4 regions of the Kitasatospora sp. NPDC058046 genome follow, and region 4 is predicted to be linked to each of the others. Evidence: riboswitches for the same ligand, from Rfam matches in the RefSeq annotation. Region 4 holds a riboswitch; each other region holds the start of a gene.

Region 1 (6,961 bases), on a different contig from region 4:
GGGTGCTTGACCTTGGTCATCTCGGTGACCAGGTCGGCGAAGCCGGTCAGCGCCTCGGGCGCGTACCGGCCGGTGATGACGACGTGCTGGCTGCCCGGGCGGTCCTTGAGCACGGCGACCACCTCGTCCGGGTCGACCCACCCCCAGTGCATCGGGTAGGTGAACTCGTCGAGCACGTAGAAGCGGTAGGTCTCGGCCGCGAGGTCGCGCTTGACCTGCTCCCAGCCCTCCTTGGCCGCCTCCTCGCTGGACATCTCCTGCTCGGTGGAGCGCTGGATCCAGGACCAGCCGGAGCCCATCTTGTGCCAGTCGACGGTGCCGCCCTCGCCGGAGGCGCCGAGCACGCGCAGCGCGTTCTCCTCGCCGACCTTCCACTTGGCGGACTTCACGAACTGGAACACCCCGACCGGCCAGCCCTGGTTCCAGGCCCGCAGCGCCATGCCGAACGCGGCCGTGGACTTGCCCTTGCCGGGGCCGGTGTGCACGGCGGTGATCGGCAGCGTGCGGCGCTGACGGGTCGTCAGGCCGTCATCGGGGACGCTCTCGGGGACTCCCTTGGGCATTCGGCTCAGGCCGCCTTTCGCATCGAAGTGGTCGAACGGTTCGCGGAGCGGTCCGCGGCGCGGTTCTCGCGGACGAGCGAGGCCACGCCCTCGGCGCGCAGCTCGTCCAGGCTGACGGCGGTGCCGCCGAGCAGCCCGGCCAGGGTGCGGGCCAGGCCCAGGCGGACCGGGCCGGACTCGCAGTCCAGCACCACGCTGGCCGTGCCCTGCGCCGCGAACAGCGCGGCCGCGCGGCGCGACTGGGCGAGCGCGTCCCGCCCGCCGGTGGCCCGGCCGTCGGTCACCACGACCAGCAGCGGGCGCCGGCTCGGGTCGCGCAGCCGCTCCACCCGCAGCACCTCGTGGGCGCGCAGCAGGCCGGCGGCCAGCGGGGTCCGCCCGCCGGTGGGCAGCGACTCCAGCCGGGCCGCGCCGACCTCCACCGAGGAGGTGGGCGGCAGTGCCAGCTCGGCGCCCGAGCCCCGGAAGGTGATCATGCCGATCTTGTCGCGGCGCTGGTAGGCGTCCATCAGCAGCGACAGCACCGCGCCCTTGACGGCGGTCATCCGCTGCCGGGCGGCCATCGAGCCGGAGGCGTCCACCACGAACAGCACCAGGTTGGACTCCCGTCCCTGGCGCACCTGTTCGCGGAAGTCGTCCTTGTGCACCACCAGTGCCCGCCCGCTGCGCCCGCGCGCGGCCTGGTGCGGCGCGGCGGCCTGGAGGGTCGCGGTCAGGTGCAGCCGGGCGAGCGCGCCCTGCGGGCGGCGGGCGCGGATGGTGTGCCCGCCGGTGGTCTCGGCGGGGGAGCGGCGGCCCTGGGCGCCGTGCCCGGTGCCCTTCACGGTGAACAGCCGCGTCCGGTACGGGTCGCCGGCCGCGACCGGCGCCGACTCCCGCGCGGGGGCCGGGTGCTGGGCCGGTACGGGCGGCTGCGCGGGTGCCTCGGGGCCATCGGAGGCGGGGTCCTCGGGGGAGGGCGCCTCGGGCGCCTCGGGGCCGGCGTCGGACGGATCGGGCGCGCCGCCGCCGTCGGGGCCGCCCCCGTCCGGGCCGCCCTCCGGCCCGTCGCCGTCGTCACTGCCGCCACCGTCGCCGTCCGGGCCGGGCCCGTCGTCCTCGGGCTCCGGCTCCTCCTGCTGGGCGTGCTCCTCCAGCGTCCGGTCCAGCTGCTCCTCGTCCAGCCCGGGCGCGTCGAAGGGGTTGCGGCGGCGGCGGTGCGGCAGTGCCAGCTGGGCGGCCTTGCGGACGTCCTCCTCCAGCACCTCGGTGCGCCCGTCCCAGGCGGCCAGCGCGACGGCGGTGCGGGCCATCACGATGTCCGCCCGCAGGCCGTCCACCTCGAACGCGGCGCACACAGCGGTGATCTGACGCAGCGCCACATCGGTCAGCTTGACCTTGGGCAGCAACTCCCGTGCCGCGGTGATGCGTTCGGCGAGCGCCCGCTCCTCCTCGGCGAACCGCGCGGCGAAGCCGGCCGGGTCCGCGTCGTACCCGAGCCGGCGGCGGACCACCTCGGCGCGCTCGGCCGGGTCCCGGGTGGCGGCGATCTCGACGGTCAGGCCGAACCGGTCGAGCAGCTGCGGCCGCAGCTCGCCCTCCTCCGGGTTCATGGTGCCGACCAGCAGGAACCGGGCCGCGTGCCGCACCGACACGCCCTCGCGCTCGACGTACGAGCGGCCCATCGCGGCGGCGTCCAGCAGCAGGTCCACCACGTGGTCCTGGAGCAGGTTCACCTCGTCGATGTAGAGCACGCCGCGGTGCGCCCGGGCGAGCAGTCCGGGCTCGTAGGCCTTGACGCCCTCGGCCAGCGCCCGCTCCAGGTCGAGCGAGCCGACGATCCGGTCCTCGGCCACGCCGACCGGCAACTCGACCAGCTGGGAGGGCCGTTCGGAGGAGGACGGGGAGTCGTGCGGCCCGTCCGGGCACTGCGGGTCGGGCGCGGCCGGGTCGCAGGCGAAGCGGCAGTCGTCCACGGTGGCGATGGACGGCAGCAGGCCGGCCAGCGCGCGCACCATGGTCGACTTCGCGGTGCCCTTCTCGCCGCGCACCAGCACGCCGCCCACGGCCGGGGAGACCGCGTTCAGCAGCAGTCCGAGCCGCAGGTCGGCCATGCCGACGATCGCGGTGAACGGATAGCGGACGTCACTCATGCCGTACCCCAGTCCTGTCGTGCCTGACTCTGTGATCGTGCCCGGCCCTGCTGCCCCGCCCGGTTCGGCGGTCCTGCCCAGCCCTGCGTCCGTGTCCGGCTCATGCGTCACTCCCAGGGGCCCCGGGCGGGAGGAACGGCAGCGATCCGGCCGCCGGCACCCCGCCCTCGATCAGCTTCCACAGCGCGTCGGTGTCCGCGTGCTCCTCGATCAGGTCGCCCAGCCGGTCCAGCCGGGCCTCGCGCGCCGCGGCGAAGGAGGTGTCCGGCGCCGGGACGAACGCCCGGCCGGACAACTCGGCTACCTCGCGCAGGAGTTCGCGGCGGAACCCGTCGTTCTCCAGCGCGCCGTGCCAGGTGGTGCCCCAGACCGGGCCGACCCGGCAGCCGTCCAGGAAGGGACTGCCCCCCTCCACGGTCACCACCCCGTGGTGGATCTCGTAGCCCTCGACCCGCTGCCCGAACGCCTCGCCGACCGGCCGCGCCAGCACCTTCTCGACGCCGAAGCGCACGTGCGTCGGCAGCAGCCCGAGACCGTCGACGGCGCCCGCCTTCGACTCGACCTCGTCCACGATCGAGTGCGCCAGCATCTGGTAGCCGCCGCAGACCCCGAGGACCGGCAGTCCGGCCGCCACCCGCGCCTTCAGGGCCGGCTCCAGGCCGCGCTCGCGCAGCCAGGCGAGGTCCGCGACGGTGGCCCGGGTACCGGGCAGCACCACCAGGTCGGCGTCGGCCAGCTCCTCCGGCCTGGTCGCCCAGCGGACCAGCACGCCCGGCTCCTGCGCGAGCGCGTCCATGTCGGTGAAGTTGGACAGCCGGGGGAAGCGCACCACGGCCACCCGCAGCACGTCCGCGCCGAGCGGCCCGGGCCCGTCCGCCCGGTCCGCCACGGTGGACAGGTCCAGCGAGTCCTCGGCGTCCAGCCAGAGCCCGGGCAGCATCGGCAGCGTGCCCAGCACCGGACGGCCGGTCAGCTCGTGCAGCATCTCCAGCCCGGGCGCCAGCAGCCGCGCGTCGCCGCGGAACTTGTTGACGAACCAGCCCGCCACGTGCCGCTGGTCCTCCGCCGACAGCAGCGCCAGCGTCCCGTACATCGCCGCGAAGACCCCGCCGCGGTCGATGTCCCCGACCACCACCACCGGCAGGGCGGCGGCCGTGGCCAGGCCCATGTTGGCGATGTCGCGGTCGCGCAGGTTGATCTCGGCGGGCGATCCCGCGCCCTCGCAGACCACCACGTCGTAGCGGCCGCGCAGGTCGGCCAGGCACTCCAGGGCGCGCTCCAGCAGGACGGGCTTGCGCTCGCGGTAGTCCAGCGCGCCGACCTCGGCCACCGGCCGGCCGAGCAGCACCACCTGGCTGCGGCCGTCCGCGCCCGGCTTGAGCAGCACCGGGTTCATCGCCGCCTCCGGCTCCACCCGGGCGGCCTGCGCCTGCATCGCCTGGGCGCGGCCGATCTCGGCGCCGTCGGCGGTGACGAAGGAGTTGAGCGACATGTTCTGCGCCTTGAACGGCGCGACCCGTACGCCCTGGCGGGCGAGCCACCGGCAGATTCCGGCCGTCACCACGCTCTTGCCAGCGTCCGAGGTCGTCCCCGCGACCAGCAGTGCGTTGCTCATGCCCGTCCCCTCTTCTTCAGCAGTGCCCGCAGCAGGACGTGCCCCGCGACCGTCGTACCCAGCGCCAGTGCGCCCACCCGCCGGGAGAGCGCGCAGGCCCGCTCGATGTCGTCCACCGTCACCGGCCGCAGCTCCGCGCCCAGGACGGGCCGGTGCTCCACCCGCTCGCCGTACCGCAGCGTGCCGCCCAGTCGGACGCCCACCGCGCCGGCGAACGCCGATTCGGCCTGGCCCGCGTTCGGGCTCGGGTGCGCGGAGCCGTCGCGCCGCCAGACCCGCCAGGCGGTCCGGGGCTCGGGGGCGGCGGCCACCGTCAGCAGCGCCGTCAGCCGGGCGCCCGGCCAGCCCGCCACGTCGTCCAGCCGGGCCGAGGCCCAGCCGAACCGGGCGTAGCGGGGCGAGCGGTGGCCGACCATGGCGTCCAGGGTGTTCACGGCGCGGAAGGCCAGCAGGCCGGGGGTGCCGGCCAGGGCGCCCCAGGTCAGCGCGTTCACCACGGCGTCGGCGGTGTTCTCGGCCACCGACTCGACCACCGCCCGGGCGATCTGCTGCCCGTCCAGCGCGCTCGGGTCCCGCCCGCACAGGTGCGGCAGCCGCTCCCGGGCGGCGGCGAGGTCGCCGGCGGCCAGCGAGCGGCCGATGGTGCGGGCCTCCCGGGTCAGCGAGGTGCCGCCGAGTACCGTCCAGGTCGCGGCCGCCGCCAGCGCCGCCCGGCCCAGCGGGCGCCGGCCCACCGTACGGTCCAGGGCGAGCGCGCCCGCCGCGACCGCGCCCACGCACAGCGCGGTGTACCCGGCCCCGGCGGCGCGGTCGTCGCGCCACAGCCGCCGCTCCAGCCGGGTCGCGGCGCTGCCGAAGAAGGCCACCGGGTGGCCCCGGCGGGGGTCGGCGAAGCGGGCGTCGGCGGCGTAGCCCGCGGCGGCGCCGAGCGCGAACACGGCGGCGCGGGCCAGCGGGCGCGAGGCTCGGGTCAGCGGGCGCGGAGCGGGGGAAGGCGCGCGCGGGGTCATCGGCCGCACGGCGGAGGGCAGCTCGGAGTCCGGCCGGGCGGGGCAGCCTGCATCGCGTGCGTGTCCTCACTCAGGGTCCGCGCCCTGGATCGACGTGACGGCGGCGAGAGTCTCCTGGCTTCCGGGTCGAACGCACCCCCGGAGCCTTCCAGCGGCCGTCGACGGCCCGCCGTGGCGATGTTCCGAGCGTGCTCCCCGGTGACAGTGGCGGGACCGCGCCGGACTTCCACCGGCTTCCTCTCCATGCCTCCGTTTGGCCCCAGGATCCCATCACGGGCCCGAACCGGGAGTCAACCGAGGTCACGGAGGGGTTGGTCACACGGGGACGCCGCTGACGCCCGGTCGGATCGCCCGGCGCGGCCCCGCCCCGACCCCCGCCACCGGCACCCCCTGAGTACCGCCCTGAGCACCCCGGGAGCGCCCGCCGGGTGACCCGGACGGCCCAGCCCGGTGGCCGGTCGGGCGGAGCGCCGGTGAACTGGGGCTCGAACACCGTCCGGTCCGTGAACAACGTCCGTGAACAACGTCCGTGAACAACAGAGCGGGGAGCGAGATGCGTTGGGGAACCGCCGCCGTCGTGGCGGCCGCCGCGGTGGGGGCCGCCGTGCTGGTGGTCGGCCGCCGGGCCTCCGAGCGGATGGTCCGTCCGGTGACCGCCGTCCAGGAGTCCGGGCCGGTCCAGGTCCGCGCCCTCGCCGCCGGCCGGGTCACCTTCACCCGCGGTCCCGCGAGCCTGCGCCCCGGCCGCTGGGCGGTGGAGTGGGCGGACGGCGGGCACGCGGTCGTCGAGGAGGTGCTGCACGCCGACGAACAGGGCGTCACCCGCCGACTGGTCCGCGCCGACCGGGGCACCCTCGTCCCCGGCACCGAGGTCCGCTTCACCCCGCGGGTCCACCTCGGCGACCCCACCGAGGCGCTCGGCCTCGCCTTCGCCGACACCACCGCCGACGGCGAGCTCGGCGCCCTCCCCGCCTGGCGGCTCGACGGCAAGCGCGGCACCTGGGTGATCCTGGTGCACGGCCCCGGCGACGACCGCCGGCAGACCCTCCCGGTGCTCCCCGTCCTCGACCGGCTCGGCCTGCCCGCCCTCGCCGTCACCTACCGCGGCGACCGGGGCGCCCCCGCCTCCCCGGACGGGCTCAGCCACTTCGGCGAGACCGAGTGGCGCGACATCGAGGCGGCGGTACGGCTGGCGCTCGACAGCGGCGCGGGCAAGGTGATCCTGTACGGCTGGTCCGTCGGCGCGACCATCGTGCTGCAGACCGTGGCCCGCTCCGCCTGGTCGCACGCCGTCCGCGGCCTGATCCTCGACTCGCCCGTGCTCGACCTGCCCGCCTCCGCCCGCCGGGACGCCGCCCGGGCCGGCTTCCAGGGCGTCGCCGCCGAGCTCGGCGCCCTCGCCGCCGAGGGCCGCACCGGGGTCGACCTCGCCGACTTCGGCCGCATCGCCGACGGCACCGACCTGCGGGTGCCGACCCTCCTCCTGCACAGCCCCGAGGACAGGATCGCGCCCTTCGGCGCCGCCGAGAAGCTGGCCGCCGCCCGCCGCGACGTGGTGAGCCTCCAACCCTTCCCCGGCGCCGACCACGCCACCCTCTGGAACACCGCCCCCGACCGCTACACCGAACTCCTCCGCCGCTG
Region 2 (6,961 bases), on a different contig from region 4:
TACGGCTTCGACATCCGGAACCCCTGATGAGCACTGAGTCCGAGTTCTCCCCCGTCCCGCACGGCCGCTCCGCCCACGACCCGGCCGCCGAGCCGGACCCGGACGGGCCCGGCGCCGTGGCGGTGGACAGCCCCGACGGTCCGCGCCCCGCCGTAACGGTCGACAACCCCGACGGCGTCGAGCTGGCCCCGTACACCATCCCGCAGGTCCCCGCGATCGGCTGGGACCCGGGCACCAGCCCCCGGCGCCGGTGGATCGCCCGCGGCCTGCTGGGCGCCGTCCTCACCGTCCAGGCCGCCCTCTCGCTGCGCCTGCTGGCCGCCGCGCACCCCGACGAGGCCGCCGCCATGGTCGCCGGCCGCCAGCAGCTGGCCCACCTGCTGCACGGCACCCCGGTCACCACCGACCTGGTCGACCGGGTGCACGGCTCGCCCTGGCTCTACCCGCCGCTGGCCGGCGCCGCCGCCGACGCCAACGGCATCTGGGGCACCCGGCTGCTCAGCCTCGGCTTCGCACTGCTCACCACGGTCCTGCTGTACTCGCTGACCCGGCGGCTGTTCAACGAGCGGGTCGCCATCTGCGCCATCGCCGGGTACGCCGTCCTCCAGTCCACCGTCGTGGTCGGCTTCTACGCCGCGCCCGAGTCCCTCGCCGTCCTGCTGGTCGCCCTCTCGGCCTGGACCACGGTGTTCACCGCAGGCCGCCATCCGGCCCTGGCCCTGCTCGCCGCCCCGCCCACGGCGCTGGCCTGCGCCACGGCCTACTCCGCGGCCTTCGCCGTCCCCGCCCTGGTGGCCCTCGCCTTCGCCTGCGCCCGGCCGTACCACCGGGTGGGCCCGGCCGCCCTGCGCTCACTGCTGACGGCCCTCGGCACCCTCGTCCTACTGCTCCCGTACGGCACCCTCGGCAAGGTCGCCGGGTGGTCGCCCTCGCGCGGCAACGCCCCCGGCTCGGCCGGCTCGGTCCTGCTCGGCACGCTCCAGTGGGCCGGCCTGTTCACCGTCCTCGCGGTGGCCGGCACCATCGCCTACGCGCGCCGCGAACAGATGCCCGAGCACGACGCGCCGGAGAAGGAGCCCCTCCCCACCACCCGGGGCCGGCGCGCCCTGCTCGGGGCCGTCCTGACCGCCACCGCCCTGCTGGTCCCCGCCGCCCACCTGTGGACCGGCACCTCCGGCGCGCTGTTCCGCCACCTCGGCTACGGCATGCTGCTGGCCGCCCCGCTCGCCGGGGTCGGCCTGACCCGGCTGGTCGGCGCCCACTTCCGCCACCCCCAGCTCGGCATCCTGGTCTGGGTCGCCCTGCTCGCCCTCGGCCTGGAGCAGTCCGCGCTGCGCTACCAGAACGGCCCCGACTCCGGCCGCCTGCTGGCCGTCCTGCGGGTCCACACGGAGCCCCAGGGCCGCTACCTCACCGAGGTCGACGGACTCGCCGAGTACTACCTCGGCGGCGTCTCCAAGCCCGAGCAGTGGGTCTCCGCGCGCGCCGGCACCGACTACCGCGACGGGGCCGGGGTCGAGCACCACGGCGACGACGGCAGCGTCGCCGCGATCCGGGACGGCTGGTTCACCATGGTCGTCCTCGACAGCACCGCGCCGAGGGCCACCGACCGGGCCCTGGGCGAGGCCCTGGGCGCCGCCGGACACTACCGGCTGGTCGCCCAATTCACCTCGCCGACCGGCGATTCGAGCACGTACAAGGTCTATCTGAAGCACTGACCGGCCGCCCGGCCCACGCACATCCGCGACACGACAGGCACAACATATGGTGCCGCCGCAGTCCGGCGGCACAACATGTATGCTCGCTTCTGCTGTCGATGCAGGGGAACCCGGTGCGAATCCGGGACTGCCCCGCAGCGGTGAGCGGGCGGCTCCAGCAGCCGCACCCCGCGAGTCCGAGTACCTGCCGACGGCGTGCGCCACGGCCCTCCCGCAGAGGCCGCGCCGGCACCAGCAGTACCCCTCCGGGCCTCGCGGGCGGGCCGGGGAGTCACCTCGCGCGACGCTTTTTTGCGTTCGCGCCGTGCTCCCCTGCCCAGATCGGCCCGGTGGCCCCCCGAGCACCGCCGCCGATCGCCGCCAGGAGAGAGCGCCTTGACCACCGCTGCCTCAGCCACCCTGCCCGCCCAGGGCTCCGGTACCGCCTTCACCGACCCGACGGTCTCCGACCCCGGGGGCGCGCTGCTGCGGCTGCTCACCGACCGCAGCACCGACCTCACCGAGGTCGACCCCGGCCATGTCGCCGCCGCCGCGCTGCGCGGCCGCCACGCCGGCTCGGACTTCGCCGAGCTGCGCGGGCTGGCCGTGGACGCCGCCGCGTCGATGATCGCCGAGGACCCCCAGTACTCGAAGCTGGCCGCCCGCCTGCTCGCGCTGGAGATCGTCGACGAGGCGAACAGCCAGGGCTCGGTGTCCTTCTCCGCCTCGATCGCCGTCGGCCACACCGAGGGCCTGATCGGCGACACCACCGCGGACTTCGTCGCCAAGCACGCCGCCGCCCTGGACGCGCTGATCGACACCGCCGGCGACGACCGCTTCGAGTACTTCGGCCTGCGCACCGTGCAGTCCCGCTACCTGCTGCGCCACCCGATCACCCGCAAGGTGATCGAGACCCCGCAGCACTTCCTGCTCCGCGTCGCCTGCGGCCTGGCGGTCGGCGACTCCGAGCAGTCGGTGCGCGAGGTGGCCGAGCTGTACGGCCTGATGAGCCGCCTGGAGTACCTGACCTCCTCGCCGACGCTCTTCAACTCCGGCACCCGGCACCCGCAGATGTCGAGCTGCTACCTGCTCGACTCGCCGCTGGACAACCTGGACTCGATCTACAACCGCTACGCGCAGATCGCCCGCCTGTCCAAGCACGCCGGCGGCATCGGCCTGTCCTACTCGCGCATCCGCTCGCGCGGCAGCCTGATCCGCGGCACCAACGGCAAGTCCAACGGCATCGTGCCGTTCCTGCGCACCCTCGACTCCTCGGTCGCCGCCGTCAACCAGGGCGGCCGCCGCAAGGGCGCGGCCTGCGTCTACCTGGAGACCTGGCACGCCGACATCGAGGAGTTCCTGGAGCTCCGCGACAACACCGGCGAAGAGGCCCGCCGCACCCACAACCTCAACCTGGCGCACTGGATCCCGGACGAGTTCATGCGCCGGGTCAACGCCAACCAGGACTGGTCGCTGTTCTCCCCGGCCGACGTGCCGGAGCTGGTCGACCTGTGGGGCGCCGACTTCGACGAGGCCTACCGCAAGGCCGAGCTGGCCGGCAAGGCCGTCCGCACCATCCCGGCGCAGACCCTGTACGCCCGCATGATGCGCACCCTGGCGCAGACCGGCAACGGCTGGATGACCTTCAAGGACGCCTCCAACCGCGCCGCCAACCAGACCGCCCTGCCGGGCCGCACCGTGCACTCCTCCAACCTGTGCACGGAGATCCTGGAGGTCACGGACGACTCCGAGACCGCCGTCTGCAACCTCGGCTCGGTCAACCTCGGCGCCCACGTGGCCCCCGGTGCCACGGTCGACGACCTGCTCGGCGCCATGGACTGGGAGCGCCTCGACGCCACCGTCCGCACGGCCGTGACGTTCCTCGACCGCGTGGTGGACATCAACTTCTACCCGACCACCGAGGCCGGCACCTCCAACTCCCGCTGGCGGCCGGTCGGCCTCGGCGTGATGGGCCTCCAGGACGTCTTCTTCAAGCTGCGGATCGACTTCGACTCCGCCGAGGCCGCCCGCCTGTCCACGCTGATCGCCGAGCGCATCATGCTCACCGCGTACGAGCGCTCCGCCGACCTGGCCGAGCAGCTCGGCCGCCACGAGGCGTACGGCGAGACCCGCGCCGCCCGCGGCGAGCTGCACATCGACCACTTCCCGACGGCCGCCCCGCAGTGGGCCGACCGCTGGACGGCGCTGCGCGCCCGGATCGCCGAGACCGGCCTGCGAAACTCGCTGCTGCTGGCCATCGCGCCGACCGCGACCATCGCGTCCATCGCCGGCGTGTACGAGTGCATCGAGCCGCAGGTGTCCAACCTGTTCAAGCGCGAGACGCTGTCCGGCGAGTTCCTCCAGGTCAACCCGTACCTGGTGCGCGAGCTCAAGGAGCTCGGCGTCTGGGACCAGCAGACCCGCGACGCCCTGCGCGACGCCAACGGCTCCGTCCAGGACCTGAACTGGCTGCCCGCCGGGGTCCGTTCGCTGTACCGGACGGCCTGGGAGCTGCCGCAGCGCGCGCTGATCGACCTGGCCGCGGCCCGCATGCCGTACCTGGACCAGAGCCAGTCCCTGAACCTGTTCATGGCGGCGCCGACCATCGGCAAGCTCAGCTCGATGTACGCCTACGCGTGGAAGGTGGGTCTGAAGACCACCTACTACCTGCGTTCGCGCCCGGCCACCCGCATCGCCCAGGCCGCGTCCGGCACCGCCCGTGCCGCCGCGCCGGCGCCGGTGCCCGTGAACACCCCCTCCCTCACCCCGGAGCAGGAAGCCGCCATCGCCTGCTCCCTGGAGAACCCCGAGTCCTGCGAGGCCTGCCAGTGACCACCCCCGAAGACCGCAAGATGCTGCTCGACCCCGGCTTCGAGCTGACCCTGCGCCCGATGCGCTACCCGTCGTTCTACGACCGGTACCGGGACGCGATCAAGAACACCTGGACCGTCGAGGAGGTGGACCTGCACTCCGACGTCGCCGACCTGGCGAAGCTCAGCGAGGGCGAGCGCCACCTCATCGGCCGGCTGGTCGCGTTCTTCGCGACGGGCGACTCGATCGTCTCCAACAACGTGGTGCTGAGCCTCTACAAGCACATCAACTCGCCCGAGGCGCGCCTGTACCTCTCGCGGCAGCTGTTCGAAGAGGCCGTGCACGTCCAGTTCTACCTGACGCTGCTGGACACCTACCTGCCCGACCCGGAGGACCGCAACGCGGCCTTCGCCGCGGTGGAGAACATCCCCTCCATCCGCCAGAAGGCGCAGTTCTGCTTCAAGTACATGAACGCGGTCGACCACATCGACTCGCTGCAGACCAAGGAGGACCGCCGCGCGTTCCTCCTGAACCTGATCTGCTTCGCGGCTTGCGTGGAGGGCCTGTTCTTCTACGGCGCCTTCGCCTACGTGTACTGGTTCCGTTCGCGCGGCCTGCTGCACGGCCTGGCCACGGGCACCAACTGGGTGTTCCGCGACGAGTCCATGCACATGGACTTCGCGATGTCGGTGGTCGACACCGTCCGCGAGGAGGAGCCCGACCTCTTCGACGACGAGATGGCCAAGCAGGTCACGGAGATGCTGGAGGAGGCCGTCGAGGCCGAGCTCCAGTTCGCCCAGGACCTGTGCGGTGACGGCCTGCCCGGCATGAACACCGCCTCGATGCGCGAGTACCTGCAGGCCGTGGCGGACCAGCGCCTGGCCCGCCTGGGCCTGCCGATCCGCTACGGGTCGACGAACCCGTTCGGCTTCATGGAGCTCCAGAACGTCCAGGAGCTGACCAACTTCTTCGAGCGCCGCGTCTCGGCGTACCAGGTCGCCGTCGAGGGCTCCGTCGCCTTCGACGACGACTTCTAGGAAGAACAGAACGAATGACAGAGGTGCCCCGCACGGCCGTGGCCGTGCGGGGCACCTCTGTCATGTCAGTTGGTCGAAAACTCCCCGGCCTTGACCCCAGCGAGGAAGGACGACCAGGCATCTGCCGGGAAGAGCAGCGCCGGCCCGCCCGAGTCCTTCGAGTCACGAACCGGTACCGCGCCGGGCAGGCCCACAGCCACTTCGACGCAGTCGCTCTGCGCACCCGAGTACGACGACTTACGCCATTCAAGGCCGGCAACAGCAGCAACCGGCGGGAACGTACTCACCATTTCTAGATCTTGTCCTTTGCACGCTCGATGAGTGCGACCGATTCGGTACGCGGCAGCGACTCCGCCAGGGCACGGCGGAACAGGTTGGTGTACTTGAACACTTCCTCCGGCTCCTCGATGTAGAGCGTGCTGAGCAGGCTGTCGACGTACACCACGTCCGTTTCGGTCGCTTCAGGGAAGCTCAAGATGGCGACGGGGCCGAAGAGCGCCGCATGGACATCCGATTCCTCCGGCAGGACCTGGATGTTGATGTTCGGCTGTTCGGCGCTGGCAACCAGGAAGTCGAGCTGCTCCTGCATGACCGCGCGGCCGCCGATCCGGTGCTTCAGCACGGATTCCGACAGAACGACCCACATACGAAGCGGCGCTTCCCTCATCAGCACTGCGCGCCGCTCCTGGCGGACCTTCGTGAGGCGCTCGACCTGCTCCGCACCAGCGTCCTCTATCTGCGCGCGGACCACCGCACGTGTGTAGTCCTCTGTTTGCAGCAGCCCCGGCACCAGGAACGTCTGGATGCTGTACATGTCCGACGCATCGGATTCCAGTGCGATGAAGTCGGCATAGAGCGGCGACAGCGTGTCCGAGTACCGATCCCACCATCCTCGCAGACGGCCTTCGCGCGACAGCGCCTCCAACCGACTTCGAGCCGCTGGGTCCGTCACCCCGTACAGATCAAGCAGCAGCCGGAGATCCACCAACCGAACGCCTGACTGAGCGGCCTCAATTCGGCTGATCTTGCTCTCGGCACACGCAAGTTGCCGAGCCGACTGGGCAATCGTCAGATCAGCCCCGGTTCGCAGCTCTTTGAGTGTTCGAGCCAGCCGCCGCTGCCGAACCGTCGGGTTCTTGTTCACGGGCACCGCCGCGACCTCCCCACTTCTGTGAGCTGTCAGTCTGCCCCCGTCAGGCACCGACAACAATCTTTGATCACTTCCAAAGTGGGGACTTGCACTTTGGAAGTCCCCAGGAGCATGCTACTCACCGTGGCTCGCATGTCGACACATTGTGATCATGGCGGGCTAGTCACCCGGGCATCCCCATGCCTTCTTCAGTCGCTCTCACCTGCACACTCCAGAGGTGGCCCCGCCATGCCTGAAGACCTCTCCCCCTCCCCCATCCCCGCCGA
Region 3 (6,961 bases), on a different contig from region 4:
AGCGCGGCGGCGGGCGCCGAACTGGTGCGGGGCTGGGTGGGCTCCGGGCGGGGCACCGACGGGGAACTGGCCGAACTGGTCGAGCTGTGCGGCGGGTTGCCGCTCGCGCTGAACGCGGTCGGGAGCCAGCTGCTGGACCGGGACAGCCTGCCGGTCGGCCGGGTGGTGGCCGAACTGCACGACCGGGAGAGCAGGTTGGCGATGCTGGAGGACGAGGAGAGCGATCTCGGCGCGACGTACGACCTGGTCCACGAGCGGCTGTCGGCGCCGGGCCGGGCGCTCTACCAGCTGATCGGCGTGCACCCCGGCCCCTTCGTGTCCGCCGAACTGGCGCGGGCGGTCGGCGTCGAGCGCGCCGAGCAGGCGGTCAGGGAGCTGCGTGGCGTCCACGTGCTCGACGAGGTGGTGGACGACGACGGCGAGGACCGATTCCGGGCCCACGACGTGGTGCGGCTGCACGCCTACGGCCGGACGCGGGAGCTGCCCGACCGCGCCGGGCTCCTCGCCGGCGTCGTGGCGTACTTCCGGGGCCGTGCCTCGCTCGCCGACCGGACGATGGGCAGGGACCGGCTCCGGCTGCAGGACCCGAGCGGCGACGACCTGCCCGGCTTCGCCTCCGACGCCGCGGCCCTGGAGTGGCTGTACGCCGAACGCGCCGACTTCCGCGCGGTGGTGGAGGAGGCGGCCGCGCAGGGGTGGCACGGCGAGGTGTGGCGGCTCTGCGAGTCGCTCTGGCCGCTGTACCACGGCCGCAAGCTCTACGACGACTGGATCGCCACCCACCGGCTCGGCATCGAGTCGGCCCAGTGGGACAACCAGCCGGCCGCCGTGGTCAAGATGCGCAATCAGCTCGCCCGCGCCCACCAGGAGCGCGAGGAGTACCGGCTCGCCGCCGAGCAGCTGGCGCTCGCCACGGAGCTGGTCCCGCTGGTGACGAACCGCCGGGTGGTCGGGGTGCTCTACGAGACCGACGGCCTGCTCTGCCTGGCCGACGGCCGCCCGGGCGACGCGGTGGAGCGCTTCACCCTGGCCCTGGCGGAGAACCGGGGCGACGACCACGGCGAGATCGTCCAGAGCTACAACCTGGCGCAGGCGCTGATCGCCGACGGCCGTCCGGAGGAGGCGCTGACCCTGCTGGCCGAGGCCACCGCCCGGGCCGCGCGGACGCGGGACAACGACATGCTGATGAAGCTGCCGCTGGTCCGCGCCCGGGCCCACCGGGCGCTCGGGCAGCTGGACCTCGCCGTCGCCCACGCGGACGACTGCGCCCGGCAGGCCAGGGAGCGGAACCAGTTCGCGAAGGAGGCGCAGGCCCACACCCTGCTCGTCACCCTCGCGGAGGAGCTGGACGACGCGGAGCTGGCGGAGCGCAGCCGCGCGCGGCTGCGGCAGCTGGCGGGCTGAGGGGCGGTACGGGTCGGGGGCCGGTGCCGGCGGGACACGGCGTGATCAGGGCCCGGTACGGAAGGACACCCGGGTGCGGTGCCCGCCGGTGCGGACGGTGAGCCCGTGCTCGGGGAGGCCGGCCGGGTCGCCGCCGTCGGCGAGCCAGCAGGCCACGGCGGAGCCGAGCAGCAGCGGGTCGACGGCGGGGTCGGGGCGGCCCCAGTCCGGTTCGGCACGGGCCTCCAGCAGCCGGCCGCCGTGCAGCCGGAGCAGGTGGCGGGCCGGGCCGAGGGCGGCCACCGCGACGGCGAGGCCGGGCAGTTCGGCGGCGGTGTCGGCGAGCCAGCGGGTGGCGGGGCGTTCGGCGTGGGCCTCGGTGCGGGCGATCACCTCGGCCGTGTAGCGCAGGGCGTCGCCCGGGTGCTCGTCGGTGAGGGCGTGGAAGCCGCGCGGGGTGTGGTCGTCCGGGTGGAAGGGGTAGCGCCGCAGGCTCACCTCGGTCCCCTCGGTGCTGCCCTCGACGTCGTACGCGGTGGGCCACTCGGCGGCCCCGGGGCAGGGGACGGGCCTGGGGTAGGGCGGCAGGGAGGGTTCGCCCCCGGGTTCGTCCAGGCCGTCCAGGAAGGAGTAGAGCAGTGGGCGCAGCAGCCGGGCGGACTCGCCGCGGTGGGCGAGTGAGCGGTCGGTGATCTCGCGCAGGCCGGCCGGGGCCTCGGCGAGGGCCTGTTCGAGCTGGGCGGCGAGGTCCCCGTCCGGGTCGAGGACGGGGGCGGCCTGGCCGAAGGCGTAGCTGGGGGAGCGCGGGTCGAGTTCGGCGGCGCCGGTGGCGACGAGCATGGTGCGGTGTTCCAGGGCGGCGCCGTAGACGGTGACCGAGCCGTGGTCGCCGATCACGCAGTCGGCGGCGACGAGCGCGGCCTGCCAGCCCTGGTGGGGCGGGATCAGGCGCAGGCCCATCCGACGGGCGTCGTCGAGCAGCGCCCCGGGTGCGTGGCGGCTCCACACGTTGGGGTGCAGGACGACGGCCACCGTGTACTCGTCGGCGGGCAGTTGGCGGACGAGCCGCCGGGGCAGGTCGGGGTGGCGGCCGAATAACGAGTGCTCGCTCCAGGTGGAGCTGACGACGACGAGCCGTCGGCCGCCGACGGCGCCGAGCGCGGCGCGGTAGCCGTCCCGGGAGCGCCGGCTGGCGAGCATCCGGTCGAAGCACGGGTCGCCGACCACCCGGGCGACGTCCAGGGCCTCGGGGCAGGAGGTCCGCAGCCGGTCCAGCTGTTCGGGGTGGGAGAGCCCGAGGACGTCCACGAACACCCGCCCGCGGTGGGTGAGTTCGTTGCGGGACAGGCCGGCGGCGCTGACCGTGTCGCCGGTGGACTCGGTGACCAGGCGGTTGTAGCCGGCGCCGTGCGGCAGGACGACGAGGCGGGCGTCCAGGCGGTGCATGGAGGAGTGGACGGCGCAGGCGACGGCCAGGTCGAAGCGGTGGCGGACGGCGTCGTCCCAGTCCAGCACGGTGAAGCCGGACAGGCCGTGCAGGTAGTCGTCCAGGGTGCGGTCGGCGAAGACGGAACCGGGGTTGACGGTGAAGTACCACTCGATGCCGTGCGGGCTCAGCAGGGAGAGGACGTCCAGCACCCGGGTGGCCGAGGTGAGGGTGCGGGCGACCGCCAGCACGCGGGCCTTGACCGGGTCGGTGTTCCAGCGGTCGGCGGGCCAGGCATGGGGGTGGGACGGCACATCATGATCGTACTGGCCGGGGCCGTTCACGGCGCGCCTTCCCGAGCGGGAGTCAGCGGCCCGAGCGGGAGTCAGCGGACCGGGCGGGAGGCGGCAGGTCGGGCAGGCGTCGGCGGGAGGGGTCAGCCCACCGCCGCGCTGGGCTCGTGGTGCTCGGCGGCGGCGCACTCGTCGAGGAGGGGGCGCATGGCCTCGTCCACGAGCCGGTAGCGCACCACTCGTCCGTCCCGGTCGCCGGTGACCACGCCGGCCGTACGGAGCAGCCGCAGGGCCTGGGAGACGGCGGGGTCGCGCATGCCGGTGGCCACCGCGAGGTCGCTGACGGCGAGCGGGCCGGCCCGGTGGAGGGCGAGCAGCAGGGCGAGCCGTCCGGGGTCGGCGAGCAGGGAGAACCGCTCGGCCCAGGACCGGACGTGCGCGGGGTCGCCGATCGCGGCGATGGCCTCGCAGACCCGGTGCCCGTCGATGGTGCGGTGGCCCGCGCGGTCGGCCGGTACGAGATGCATGCGGACATTCTTGCAGGCGGCCGCCTGTGATCCTGGACACCTGCGCAGGTGCGCAGCCTTGCACGGGTCGGGGCGCGGCCCCTACGGTGTTCCCCGCCGTGGTGCTCGGGAAGACCGGTGACGGACCCTCAGGGGTCCCAGCCCGGAGCGGCCCTCGCCACTGTGATCGGGTCGTTCCTCCGCCCGCGGAGGAACGTCGTCCGTGCCCACGGAGCCACTGGGTGCCTCGCGCACCTGGGAAGGCGGGCACGGGTATCCCGTCAGCCAGGAGACCGGCCACGGCATCTCACGAGGTTTTCCACGAGGTGCTGGAGCGTGATCCGCAGATGACCCTGCCCGAAACCGTTGCCGCCGGCGCGAAGCCGGCCCCTTCCGTGCTGCCCAGCTTCAGATGGCGGCGCGAGGACACCGTCCGTACGGCCGGGCTGATGGCGGTGATCGTGGCCATGCACGTGGTGGCCTTCGGCACGCTGATCTTCCTGGTCGCGCCCGAGCGGTACGCGGTCGGTACCCAGGTCTTCGGGGTGGGCCTCGGCATCACCGCGTACACCCTCGGGATGCGGCACGCGTTCGACGCCGACCACATCGCGGTGATCGACAACACCACCCGCAAGCTGATGGCGGACGGCAAGCGGCCGGTCTCGGTGGGCTTCTGGTTCGCCCTCGGGCACTCCTCGATGGTGGTGCTGATGGCCGCCCTGGTGGCGGGCGGCGCGCAGCTGGCGAACACGCTGATGGACGACGAGTCGGCCACCCACAAGTGGCTGGGCGTGATCGGGACGACCACCTCCGGCGTGTTCCTCTACCTGATCGGCGCGCTCAACCTGGCGGCGCTGCTCGGCATCCTCAGGGTGTTCCGCTCGATGCGGGCCGGGAAGTTCGACGAGAAGGAGCTGGAGGCGCACCTCGACTCGCGCGGCTTCATGGCCCGGGTGCTGAACCGGGCGACCCGTTCGATCACCCGGCCGGGGCAGATGTTCCCGGTGGGCATGGTGCTGGGCCTGGGCTTCGACACCGCGACCGAGGTCACCCTGATGGTGATGGCCGGCTCGGGCGCGGCCTCCGGGCTGCCCTGGTACGCGATCGTCTGCCTGCCGCTGCTGTTCGCGGCGGGGATGAGCCTGTTCGACACCTTGGACGGGACGTTCATGAACTTCGCGTACCAGTGGGCCTTCGCCAACCCGGTCCGGAAGGTGTACTACAACCTGACCATCACGGGTCTGTCGATCGCGGTGGCCTTCATCATCGGCACCATCGAGCTGGTCGGGGTGCTGCACGAGAAGCTCGACCTGACCGACCCGGTCACCGGGTTCGTCGCGGACATCTCGCTGGACAACGTGGGCTACGCCATCGCCGGGCTGTTCGTGGTGGTCTGGGCGATCGCGATCGGGTACTGGAAGCTCGCCCGGGTCGAGCAGCGCTGGACGCCCGAGGGCTCCTGAGCCGAGCGGCCCGGCCGCCCGCGGCGCCTCCCCGAGTCCGGGGAGGCGCCGTTCGCGTGTCCGGGGTCAGCGCTCCTCGCGGAAGTCGACGTGCCGGCCCGCGGCCGGGTCGTACTTGCGCAGGACCATCCGGTCCGGGTCGTTGCGGCGGTTCTTGCGGGTCACGTACGTGAAGCCGGTGCCGGCGGTGGAGCGGAGCCTGATCACCGGGCGCAGTTCGCTGCGGGCCATGGGACGTCCTCCTGGGGTCTGGGGGTCGGGGTCTCGGGGTCCGGTCCGAGGGGTTGGCTCGAACCGTACATCGAAATGGAAGTCATTTTCATCTGGTGTAACGTGAGCCCGGTCCTGCCCATTCCCGGACGCCAGGGAGCACCCATGTCCGCCCGCTGCCAACTCACCGGCCGCCGGCCCGGCTTCGGCAACGCGATCTCGCACTCGCACCGCCGCACCGGCCGCCGCTTCGACCCCAACATCCAGCGCAAGCGCTACTGGCTGCCCGGCGAGGGCCGGTACGTCCGGCTGGCGCTGAGCGCCAAGGGCATCCGCACCGTCGACGCGATCGGCATCGAGGCCGCCGTCGCCCGCATCCGCGCCCGGGGGGAGAAGGTCTGATGGCCAAGCAGAGCAAGATCGCCAAGAACGAGCGGCGGCGCGCCGTCGTCGCCCGCCACGCCGAGCGCCGGGCCGAGCTCAAGCGGACCATCGCCCACCCCGGCACCGGCCCCGCCGAGCGCGCCGCCGCCCAGGCCGAACTCGCCCGCCAGCCGCGCGACGCCAGCGCCACCCGGGTCCGCAACCGGGACGCCGTGGACGGCCGGCCCCGCGGCTACCTGCGGGCCTTCGGCCTCTCCCGGGTCAACCTGCGCGCCCACGCCCACGCCGGGCACCTGCCCGGCGTCCGCAAGGCGAGCTGGTGAGCGCCGTGGACGGGACCAGGCTGCCGGTGGTGGTCGTCGCCGGCCTGCACGCGGAGCAGCGCCGGGCCGCCGTCGAGGAACTGGCGGCGGCCGCGGTGGACGCCGTGGTCCTGCACCACGACCTGCGGGACGCCGCACTCGGCACCGTCCGCCGCGAGCTGCGCGACGCCGCCGGGGCCTTCGACGTGGCCGACGTCCCGCTGGCGAACGACTGCCCGTGCTGCGCCCTGCGCGAGGACCTGCTGCCCCGGCTGCTGGAGATCGCCGACGGCGGCCGGTACGGACTGGCGATCGTCGAACTGTGGGGCGGCAGCGACCCGCACCCCGCGGTCGAGGTGATCGCCGGGGGAGAGGTGGACGGGAGGCGGCTCGACGACGCCGTCGAACTGGCGGGCGTGGTCACCGCCGTCGACCCGGACCGGCTGGTCGGCGAGCTCTCCGTCCCCGACGACCTGGTGGAGCACGGCGAGCAGACCGCCTCGCGCGACGACCGGACCCGCGCCGAGGCGCTCGCCCACCAGATCGAGTACGCCGGCACGCTCGCCGTGCCGCGCGCCGCGGCGCACGCGCCGGGGCTCGCCCTCCTGCGCCAGCTGCACGCCACCGCCCGGACCGTCCGGCTCGGCACCGGCGCGCTCACCCGGGCCGCGCTCGGCGGCTTCGACGTGGCCGCCGCCCGCGACCGGGTCAACCCGGCGCTCGCGCTGCTGCCGCAGGAGCGGGACGAGGCGGGCGTCGCCACCCTGCTGTGGGAGCGCCGCCGACCGCTCCACCCCGAGCGGCTGCACCGGGCGCTGGAACTGCTCGTCCCGGCGGCGCAGCGCAGCCGCGGCCGGTTCTGGCTGGCCAACCGGCCCGACCTGATACTCGCCTGGGACGCCGCCGGGGCGAACCTCGCGGTCGAGGAGTGCGGGCCCTGGCTCACCTCCCTGCCCGACGCGGCCTGGGAGCTCTACCCGCCCGCGCGCCGGGC
Region 4 (6,961 bases):
CTAGGCGGCGGCTTGCAGGGCCGTTCAGATGGGTTCGATTCCTATCTCCACCTTTTTCTTCCGAGTTCTTTCGAGACATTTCGATCCGTCTCGAAAGGCGCGCCCGGAACAGGACGAGCGGTGCGGTCACCTGGGGCTCCGGGGCACATCACCCGGCGAAGGGATCGCTCATGACCACCTCCCCCAGCGGCTCGGCCGCCGCGCTGCGCGCCGTCCAGGTCGCGGGGCCGGGTGCGGCCCCCGAGCTGGTCGAGGTCCCCTCGCGGGAACCCGGTCCGGGAGCCGTGCGGATCACCGTGGAGGCGTGCGGGGTCTGCCACTCCGACCTGCTCATCGCCGGCGGCCTGCTGCCCGGCAGCACCTTCCCGATCACCCCGGGGCACGAGATCGCCGGCCGCGTCGACGCCCTCGGCGAGGGCGTGGAGGGCTGGCGGGTCGGCGACCGGGTCGCGGTCGGCTGGTACGGCGGCAGCTGCGGGCACTGCGACGCGTGCCGGGCGGGCGACGGCCTGCACTGCGCACGGGTCGAGATCCCCGGCGTCGCCTATCCGGGCGGGTTCGCCGACTCCGTCGTCGTCCCGGCCGTGGCCCTGGCGGCGGTCCCGGACGAGCTCACCGCGGTCGAGGCGGCGCCGCTGGCCTGCGCGGGGGTGACGGTCTTCAACGCCCTGCGCCGCTCCGCCGCACGGCCCGGGGACACCGTCGCCATCCTGGGGATCGGCGGACTCGGCCACCTGGGCGTCCAGTTCGCCGAGAAGATGGGCTTCCGTACCGTCGCCATCGCCCGCGGCCAGGAGAAGGGGCCGCTCGCGCTCCGGCTCGGCGCCGCCCACTACATCGACAGCACCGCGGGCGATGTCGCCGAGGCCCTGCGGCAGTTGGGGGGCGCGAAGGTGGTCCTGTCCACCGTCACCAACGCGCCCGCCGTGGTGGCGACGATCGACGGGATCACCCGTCGGGGCGAGCTCGTCATGGTCGGACTCCCGGCGGAGCCGCTGGAGCTGAGCGCCCTGCAGCTGATCCAGGGCGACCGGAAGGTCTACGCGCACTCCTCGGGCATCGCGGTCGACACCCAGGACACGCTGCGCTTCGCGGCGCAGACGGGGGTGCGGGCCTGGGTCGAGGAGGTGCCGCTGGAGCGGACCGCGGCGGCGGTGGAGAAGATGGCCGCCAATCGGGCCCGCTTCCGCATGGTCGTCACCACCGGCCGCTGAGCGGCGGCCCTCGGAGTCGGCCCTCGGAGTCGGCCCTCGGAGCCGGTCCCTCGGGGCCGGCTCCCGGCGTGTCCGGGCAGGTGGACGGGGGTGAGCGGCCCTCCGGCGGCGCGGCGCGGGCGCGTACCCCTGGACTTACTAGGACGTCCAACTATATGGTCGACGGCAGGTCCGCGGTGTCAGGGAAGCCGGTGTGAGTCCGGCACGGTCCCGCCACTGTGACCGGGGAGTCCGTCCTCGCAGATGACGGCCACTGGCAGCCAGCCGGGAAGGCCTGAGGGCGTGCGGTGATCCGGGAGTCAGGATACCGGCCGCGGGTGGTTCGTGTTTTCCACGAGGATGGAGACGACACACATGACTCCGGGCTGTTTCCGTTCCACCGCGCCCGGCTGTCCCGTGCCGACGACCGCCGGGGCGCCCGCGTCCTGACGTACCGTCACACCGCCGTACGCCCGTGCCGAGGGGCGCGCCACCGTGCGCCCGCCGACCGGCGGCGGCCTCCATTCCTCCTCTCCCCACCCCTGTCGAGAGTAGGAACCGATGGTCCGAGAGCTGACCCACTTCATCGCCGGCAAGCCCACCGCCGGCACCTCCGGCCGCTTCGGCGACGTGTACGACCCCAACACCGGCCGGGTGCAGGCCCGGGTGCCCCTGGCGAGCCGCGCCGAGGTCGAGGCGGTGATCGCCGACGCCGCGCAGGCCCAGCCCGCGTGGGCCGCCTGGAACCCGCAGCGGCGGGCCCGCGTCCTGCTGCGGTTCCTCCAGCTCGTCGAGCAGGAGAAGGACGAGCTGGCCCGGCTGCTCTCCGCCGAGCACGGCAAGACCGTGGCCGACGCCCACGGCGACATCCAACGCGGCCTGGAGGTCGTGGAGTTCGCCGCCGGCATCCCGCACCTGCTGAAGGGCGAGTTCAGCGACAACGCCGGGACGGGCATCGACGTGTACTCGATGCGCCAGCCGCTCGGCGTGGTCGCGGGCATCACGCCGTTCAACTTCCCGGCGATGATCCCGCTCTGGAAGGCCGCGCCCGCGCTGGCCTGCGGAAACGCCTTCGTGCTCAAGCCCTCGGAGCGCGACCCCTCGGTGCCGCTGCGGCTGGCCGAGCTGTTCCTGGAGGCCGGGCTGCCGCCGGGCGTGCTCAACGTCGTCAACGGCGACAAGGAGGCCGTGGACACCCTGCTGGAGGACCCGCGCGTCCAGGCGCTCGGCTTCGTCGGCTCCACGCCGGTCGCCCAGTACGTGTACGCCACCGCCGCCGCGCACGGGAAGCGGGCGCAGTGCTTCGGCGGGGCCAAGAACCACCTGATCGTGATGCCGGACGCCGACCTCGACCAGGCGGCGGACGCGCTGATCGGCGCCGGGTACGGCTCGGCCGGGGAGCGCTGCATGGCCATCTCGGTGGCCGTCCCGGTGGGGGAGGCGACGGCGGACGCCCTGGTGGCGAAGCTGGTCGAGCGGATCGGCGCGCTCAAGGTCGGGCGCTCGGACGACCCGGCGGCGGACTTCGGCCCGCTGGTCGGCGCCGACGCGCTGGCGCGGGTGCGCGGCTACCTGGACCTCGGGATCGAGGAGGGCGCCGAACTCGTCGTCGACGGACGGGCCTTCCGGCTGGCGGGGCACGAGGACGGCTACTTCCTCGGTGCCTCGCTGTTCGACCGGGTCACGCCCGGCATGCGGATCTACCGGGAGGAGATCTTCGGGCCGGTGCTCACCGTGGTGCGTGCCGCCGACTACGAGGAGGCGCTGCGGCTGCCCAGCGAGCACGAGTTCGGCAACGGGGTGGCCATCTACACCCGGGACGGCGACACCGCCCGGGACTTCGCCCGGCGGGTGAACACCGGCATGGTCGGGGTCAACGTGCCCATCCCGGTGCCGATCGCCTACCACACCTTCGGCGGCTGGAAGCGCTCCGCGTTCGGCGACCTCAACCAGCACGGGCCGGACTCGATCCGCTTCTACACCCGCACCCGCACCGTCACCTCGCGCTGGCCCTCCGGGGCCAAGGAGGGCGCGAGCTTCACCATCCCGACGATGGGCTGAGGCGCGCCGTGCACACCCATCTGACCGACGACCAGCTCGCCATCGTCGCGACCACCCGGGACTTCGCCCGCGAGCACCTCGCCCCGCACGCCGTCGCGTGGGACCAGGCCAAGCACTTCCCGGTCGACGTCCTGCGCAAGGCCGCCGACCTGGGCCTCGGCGGCGTCTACGTGCGGGAGGAGGCGGGCGGCTCGGAGCTCGGCCGCCAGGACGGCGTGCTCGTCTTCGAGGCACTGGCGACCGGCTGCCCGTCCATCGCCGGCTACCTGTCGATCCACAACATGGTCGCCTGGATGATCGACCGCTACGGGAGCCCCGCCCAGCGCGCCCGGCTGCTGCCCGGGCTCTGCTCGACGGAGCTGCTCGGCAGCTACTGCCTCACCGAGCCGGGCGCGGGCTCGGACGCCGCCGCGCTGGCCACCCGGGCCCGCCGGCACGGGGACCACTGGGTCCTGGACGGCGTCAAGCAGTTCGTCTCGGGCGCCGGCACCTCGCAGGTGTACGTGGTGATGGCCCGCACCGGCGGCCCGGGGGCCCGGGGAGTCTCCGCGTTCCTGGTGGAGCGGGACGACCCCGGCGTCTCCTTCGGACCGAACGAGAAGAAGATGGGCTGGAACGCCCAGCCGACCCGGCAGGTGCTGCTGGACGGCGTCCGGCTCCCGGCCGACCGCCTGCTCGGCGGGGAGGGCGAGGGCTTCCGGATCGCCATGAACGGGCTGAACGGCGGCCGGCTCGGCTCGCCGCCTGCTCCGTCGGCGGCGCGCAGGACGCCCTGGAGCGGGCCACCCGGCACCTGGCCGACCGGGAGGCGTTCGGGGCCGCGCTGCTGCACGCCCAGGCGCTGCGGTTCCGGCTCGCCGACATGGCCACGGAGCTGGAGGCCGCCCGCTCGCTGCTCTGGCGGGCCGCCGCCGCGCTGGACCGGGGCGACCCCCGGGCGCCGGAGCTGTGCGCGATGGCCAAGCGCCACGCCACCGACACCGGCTTCGAGGTGGCCAACCAGGCGCTCCAACTCCACGGCGGCTACGGCTACCTGGCCGAGTACGGCATCGAGAAGATCGTCCGCGACCTGCGGGTGCACCAGATCCTGGAAGGGACCAACGAGATCATGCGCGTCATCGTCGCCCGCGGCCTGACCGGGGCCGCGTGATGAGTACGGATGAGGTCCTCGTCCAGCGTGAGGGCCGGGCGGGTCTGATCGTCCTCAACCGCCCGGCGGCCCTGAACGCCCTCACCCACGGCATGGTGCGGAGGATCTCCGCCGCACTGGACGCGTGGGAGCGGGACGGCGACGTGGAGAGCGTCGTGATCACCGGCGCCGGTGAGCGCGCCTTCTGCGCCGGCGGCGACATCGTCGCCATCCACCGCGCCGCCACCGGCGGCGACCCGGGTGCCGTCGAGGAGTTCTGGCGCGACGAGTACCGCCTCAACGCCCGGATCGCCCGCTACCCGAAGCCCTACGTCGCCGTGATGAACGGCATCGTGATGGGCGGCGGGGTCGGCGTCTCCGCCCACGGCAGCGTCCGGATCGTCACGGAGAGCACCCGGGTCGCCCTGCCGGAGGCCGGCATCGGCTTCGTCCCCGACGTCGGCGGCACCTACCTGCTCGCCCTCGCGCCGGGGGAGTCGGGCACCCACCTCGCCCTGACCGCGGGATCCGTCGGCGCCGGGGACGCGCTGCTGTGCGGGCTCGCCGACCACTTCGTGCCCGCCGAGCGGCTGCCCGTACTGCTGGACGACCTGGCCGAACTGCCCGTCCACGACGCCCTGGAACGGAACGTCGGGCCCGCGCCGGCCGGCGTGCTGGACGCGCAGCGCGGATGGATCGACCACTGCTACGCGGCCGGCAGCGTGGAGGAGATCCTCGACCGGCTGCGGGAGAGCGGCGAACCCGAGGCCAAGAAGGCCGCCGACCGGATCGCCGCCAACTCCCCGACCGCCGTGAAGGCGACGCTCGCGGCCCTGCGCCGGGCCCGGGCACTCGGCCCGCTGGAGGCCGTCCTCGACCAGGAGTACCGGACCTCCTGCGCGGCGCTCGCCACGCCGGACCTCGCCGAGGGCATCCGGGCCCAGGTGATCGACAAGGACCGCACCCCGCGGTGGAGCCCGGCGACGCTGAGCGCCGTCGAACCCGCCGTCGTGGACCGCTACTTCGCCCCGCTCGGCGACCGTGAACTCGGCCTCGCCGCCACCACACCCCTGGAGCGCTGGTGACCCAGACGATCGGATTCATCGGACTCGGCAACATGGGCGGCCCGATGGCCGCCAACCTCGTCAAGGCCGGACACCGGGTGACCGGCTACGACCTGGCCCCGGACGCCCGGGAGCGCGCCGCCGGGAACGGCGTCGCCGTGGCCGCCTCGGCGGCGCAGGCGGTGGCGGCGGCCGGGACGGTCGTCACCATACTCCCGGCCGGACGCCATGTCCTGGACGCCTACGGTGAGTTGACGGAAGCGGCGCCGAGCGGCGCGCTGTTCGTGGACTGCTCCACCATCGCGGTCGGGGACGCCCGGGTGGCCGCCGACCTCGCCCGGGTCGCCGGGCACCGGGCCGTCGACGCACCGGTCTCCGGCGGCGTGGCCGGCGCCGAGGCGGCCGGCCTGACCTTCATGGTCGGCGCGGACGCCGCCGACTTCGCCGATGCCGAGCCGCTGCTGGCGGCGATGGGCCGGCGGGTCGTCCACTGCGGAGGGTCCGGCGCCGGGCAGGCGGCGAAGATCTGCAACAACATGATCCTCGGCGTCTCCATGATCGCGGTCAGCGAGGCCTTCGTCCTCGGGGAGAGCCTCGGGCTCAGCCACCAGGCCCTGTTCGACGTGGCCTCCACCGCCTCCGGCCAGTGCTGGGCGCTCACCGCCAACTGTCCCGTCCCCGGCCCCGTCCCGGCCAGCCCCGCCAACCGCGACTACGCGGCCGGATTCGCGGCCACCCTGATGGCCAAGGACCTCGGACTGGCCGCCGACGCCGCCACCGCCTCCGCCGTTCCGGCCGAACTGGGCCGACGGGCCGCCGAGTTGTACGCCGCCTTCGCCCAGGACGAGGGCGCCGGGCTGGACTTCTCCGCCATCATCACCACCCTCCGGGAGGGCGCCGCATGACGTACGGGACGATCCTGGTCGAGCGCAAGGGCCGGGTGGGGCTGATCACACTCGACCGGCCCAAGGCGCTCAACGCGCTCAACACCCGGCTGATGAACGAAGTCGTCGCGGCGGCAACGGAGTTCGACCGGGACCAGGAGATCGGCTGCCTGGTGGTCACCGGCTCGGAGAAGGCCTTCGCGGCCGGCGCCGACATCAAGGAGATGCAGTCGCTCGACTTCGTCGACGCCTACCTCGGCGACTGGTTCGCCGCCTGGGACCGCTTCGGCGCCCTGCGCAAGCCCGTCGTCGCGGCCGTCGCGGGCTACGCGCTGGGCGGCGGCTGCGAGTTGGCGATGCTGTGCGACGTCCTGCTGGCGGCGGACACCGCGAAGTTCGGGCAGCCGGAGATCAAGCTCGGTGTCATCCCGGGCATCGGCGGCTCGCAGCGGCTGACCCGGGCGGTCGGCAAGGCGAAGGCCATGGAGCTGTGCCTGACCGGTCGGATGATGGGCGCCGAGGAGGCCGAGCGGGCCGGGCTGGTCTCCCGGATCGTCCCCGCCGACCAGCTGCTGTCCGAGGCGCTGGCCACCGCTGAGACGATCGCGGCGATGTCCGCCCCGGCCGCGA

The links. A riboswitch is a leader RNA that binds a small molecule or an ion and turns the genes downstream of it on or off. The one in region 4 is predicted to bind cobalamin.
Region 1: it holds a riboswitch for cobalamin, as region 4 does, so the genes downstream of both, ACFVU7_RS18260 (cobalamin biosynthesis protein) here and ACFVU7_RS22720 (CoA-acylating methylmalonate-semialdehyde dehydrogenase) in region 4, are expected to answer to the same signal.
Region 2: it holds a riboswitch for cobalamin, as region 4 does, so the genes downstream of both, ACFVU7_RS06430 (ribonucleoside-diphosphate reductase subunit alpha) here and ACFVU7_RS22720 (CoA-acylating methylmalonate-semialdehyde dehydrogenase) in region 4, are expected to answer to the same signal.
Region 3: it holds a riboswitch for cobalamin, as region 4 does, so the genes downstream of both, ACFVU7_RS12735 (HoxN/HupN/NixA family nickel/cobalt transporter) here and ACFVU7_RS22720 (CoA-acylating methylmalonate-semialdehyde dehydrogenase) in region 4, are expected to answer to the same signal.

What each region holds. Positions count from the first base shown of each region.
Region 1 covers NZ_JBHVRS010000008.1:77,442-84,402, reverse strand. Annotated here, with positions in the region: gene cobO (cob(I)yrinic acid a,c-diamide adenosyltransferase) at 1-563, opposite strand, end outside; gene ACFVU7_RS18270 (putative cobaltochelatase) at 569-2,695, opposite strand; gene ACFVU7_RS18265 (cobyric acid synthase) at 2,796-4,310, opposite strand; gene ACFVU7_RS18260 (cobalamin biosynthesis protein) at 4,307-5,320, opposite strand; cobalamin riboswitch at 5,428-5,561, opposite strand; gene ACFVU7_RS18255 (alpha/beta hydrolase family protein) at 5,874-6,961, shown strand, end outside.
Region 2 covers NZ_JBHVRS010000002.1:489,070-496,030, reverse strand. Annotated here, with positions in the region: gene ACFVU7_RS06440 (glycoside hydrolase family 26 protein) at 1-27, shown strand, start outside; gene ACFVU7_RS06435 (glycosyltransferase family 39 protein) at 27-1,718, shown strand; cobalamin riboswitch at 1,791-1,925, shown strand; gene ACFVU7_RS06430 (ribonucleoside-diphosphate reductase subunit alpha) at 2,118-4,529, shown strand; gene ACFVU7_RS06425 (ribonucleotide-diphosphate reductase subunit beta) at 4,550-5,545, shown strand; gene ACFVU7_RS06420 (DUF397 domain-containing protein) at 5,611-5,835, opposite strand; gene ACFVU7_RS06415 (helix-turn-helix domain-containing protein) at 5,838-6,695, opposite strand; gene ACFVU7_RS06410 (ATP-binding protein) at 6,924-6,961, shown strand, end outside.
Region 3 covers NZ_JBHVRS010000005.1:108,632-115,592, forward strand. Annotated here, with positions in the region: gene ACFVU7_RS12720 (AAA family ATPase) at 1-1,404, shown strand, start outside; gene ACFVU7_RS12725 (hypothetical protein) at 1,450-3,123, opposite strand; gene ACFVU7_RS12730 (metalloregulator ArsR/SmtB family transcription factor) at 3,246-3,629, opposite strand; cobalamin riboswitch at 3,712-3,925, shown strand; gene ACFVU7_RS12735 (HoxN/HupN/NixA family nickel/cobalt transporter) at 3,956-5,071, shown strand; gene rpmG (50S ribosomal protein L33) at 5,138-5,302, opposite strand; gene rpmB (50S ribosomal protein L28) at 5,447-5,683, shown strand; gene rpsN (30S ribosomal protein S14) at 5,683-5,988, shown strand; gene ACFVU7_RS12755 (CobW family GTP-binding protein) at 5,994-6,961, shown strand, end outside.
Region 4 covers NZ_JBHVRS010000011.1:66,744-73,704, forward strand. Annotated here, with positions in the region: tRNA gene ACFVU7_RS22710 (tRNA-Cys) at 1-53, shown strand, start outside; gene ACFVU7_RS22715 (alcohol dehydrogenase catalytic domain-containing protein) at 171-1,214, shown strand; cobalamin riboswitch at 1,354-1,545, shown strand; gene ACFVU7_RS22720 (CoA-acylating methylmalonate-semialdehyde dehydrogenase) at 1,755-3,254, shown strand; partial or broken gene ACFVU7_RS22725 (acyl-CoA dehydrogenase family protein) at 3,263-4,404, shown strand; gene ACFVU7_RS22730 (enoyl-CoA hydratase/isomerase family protein) at 4,404-5,468, shown strand; gene mmsB (3-hydroxyisobutyrate dehydrogenase) at 5,465-6,352, shown strand; gene ACFVU7_RS22740 (enoyl-CoA hydratase) at 6,349-6,961, shown strand, end outside.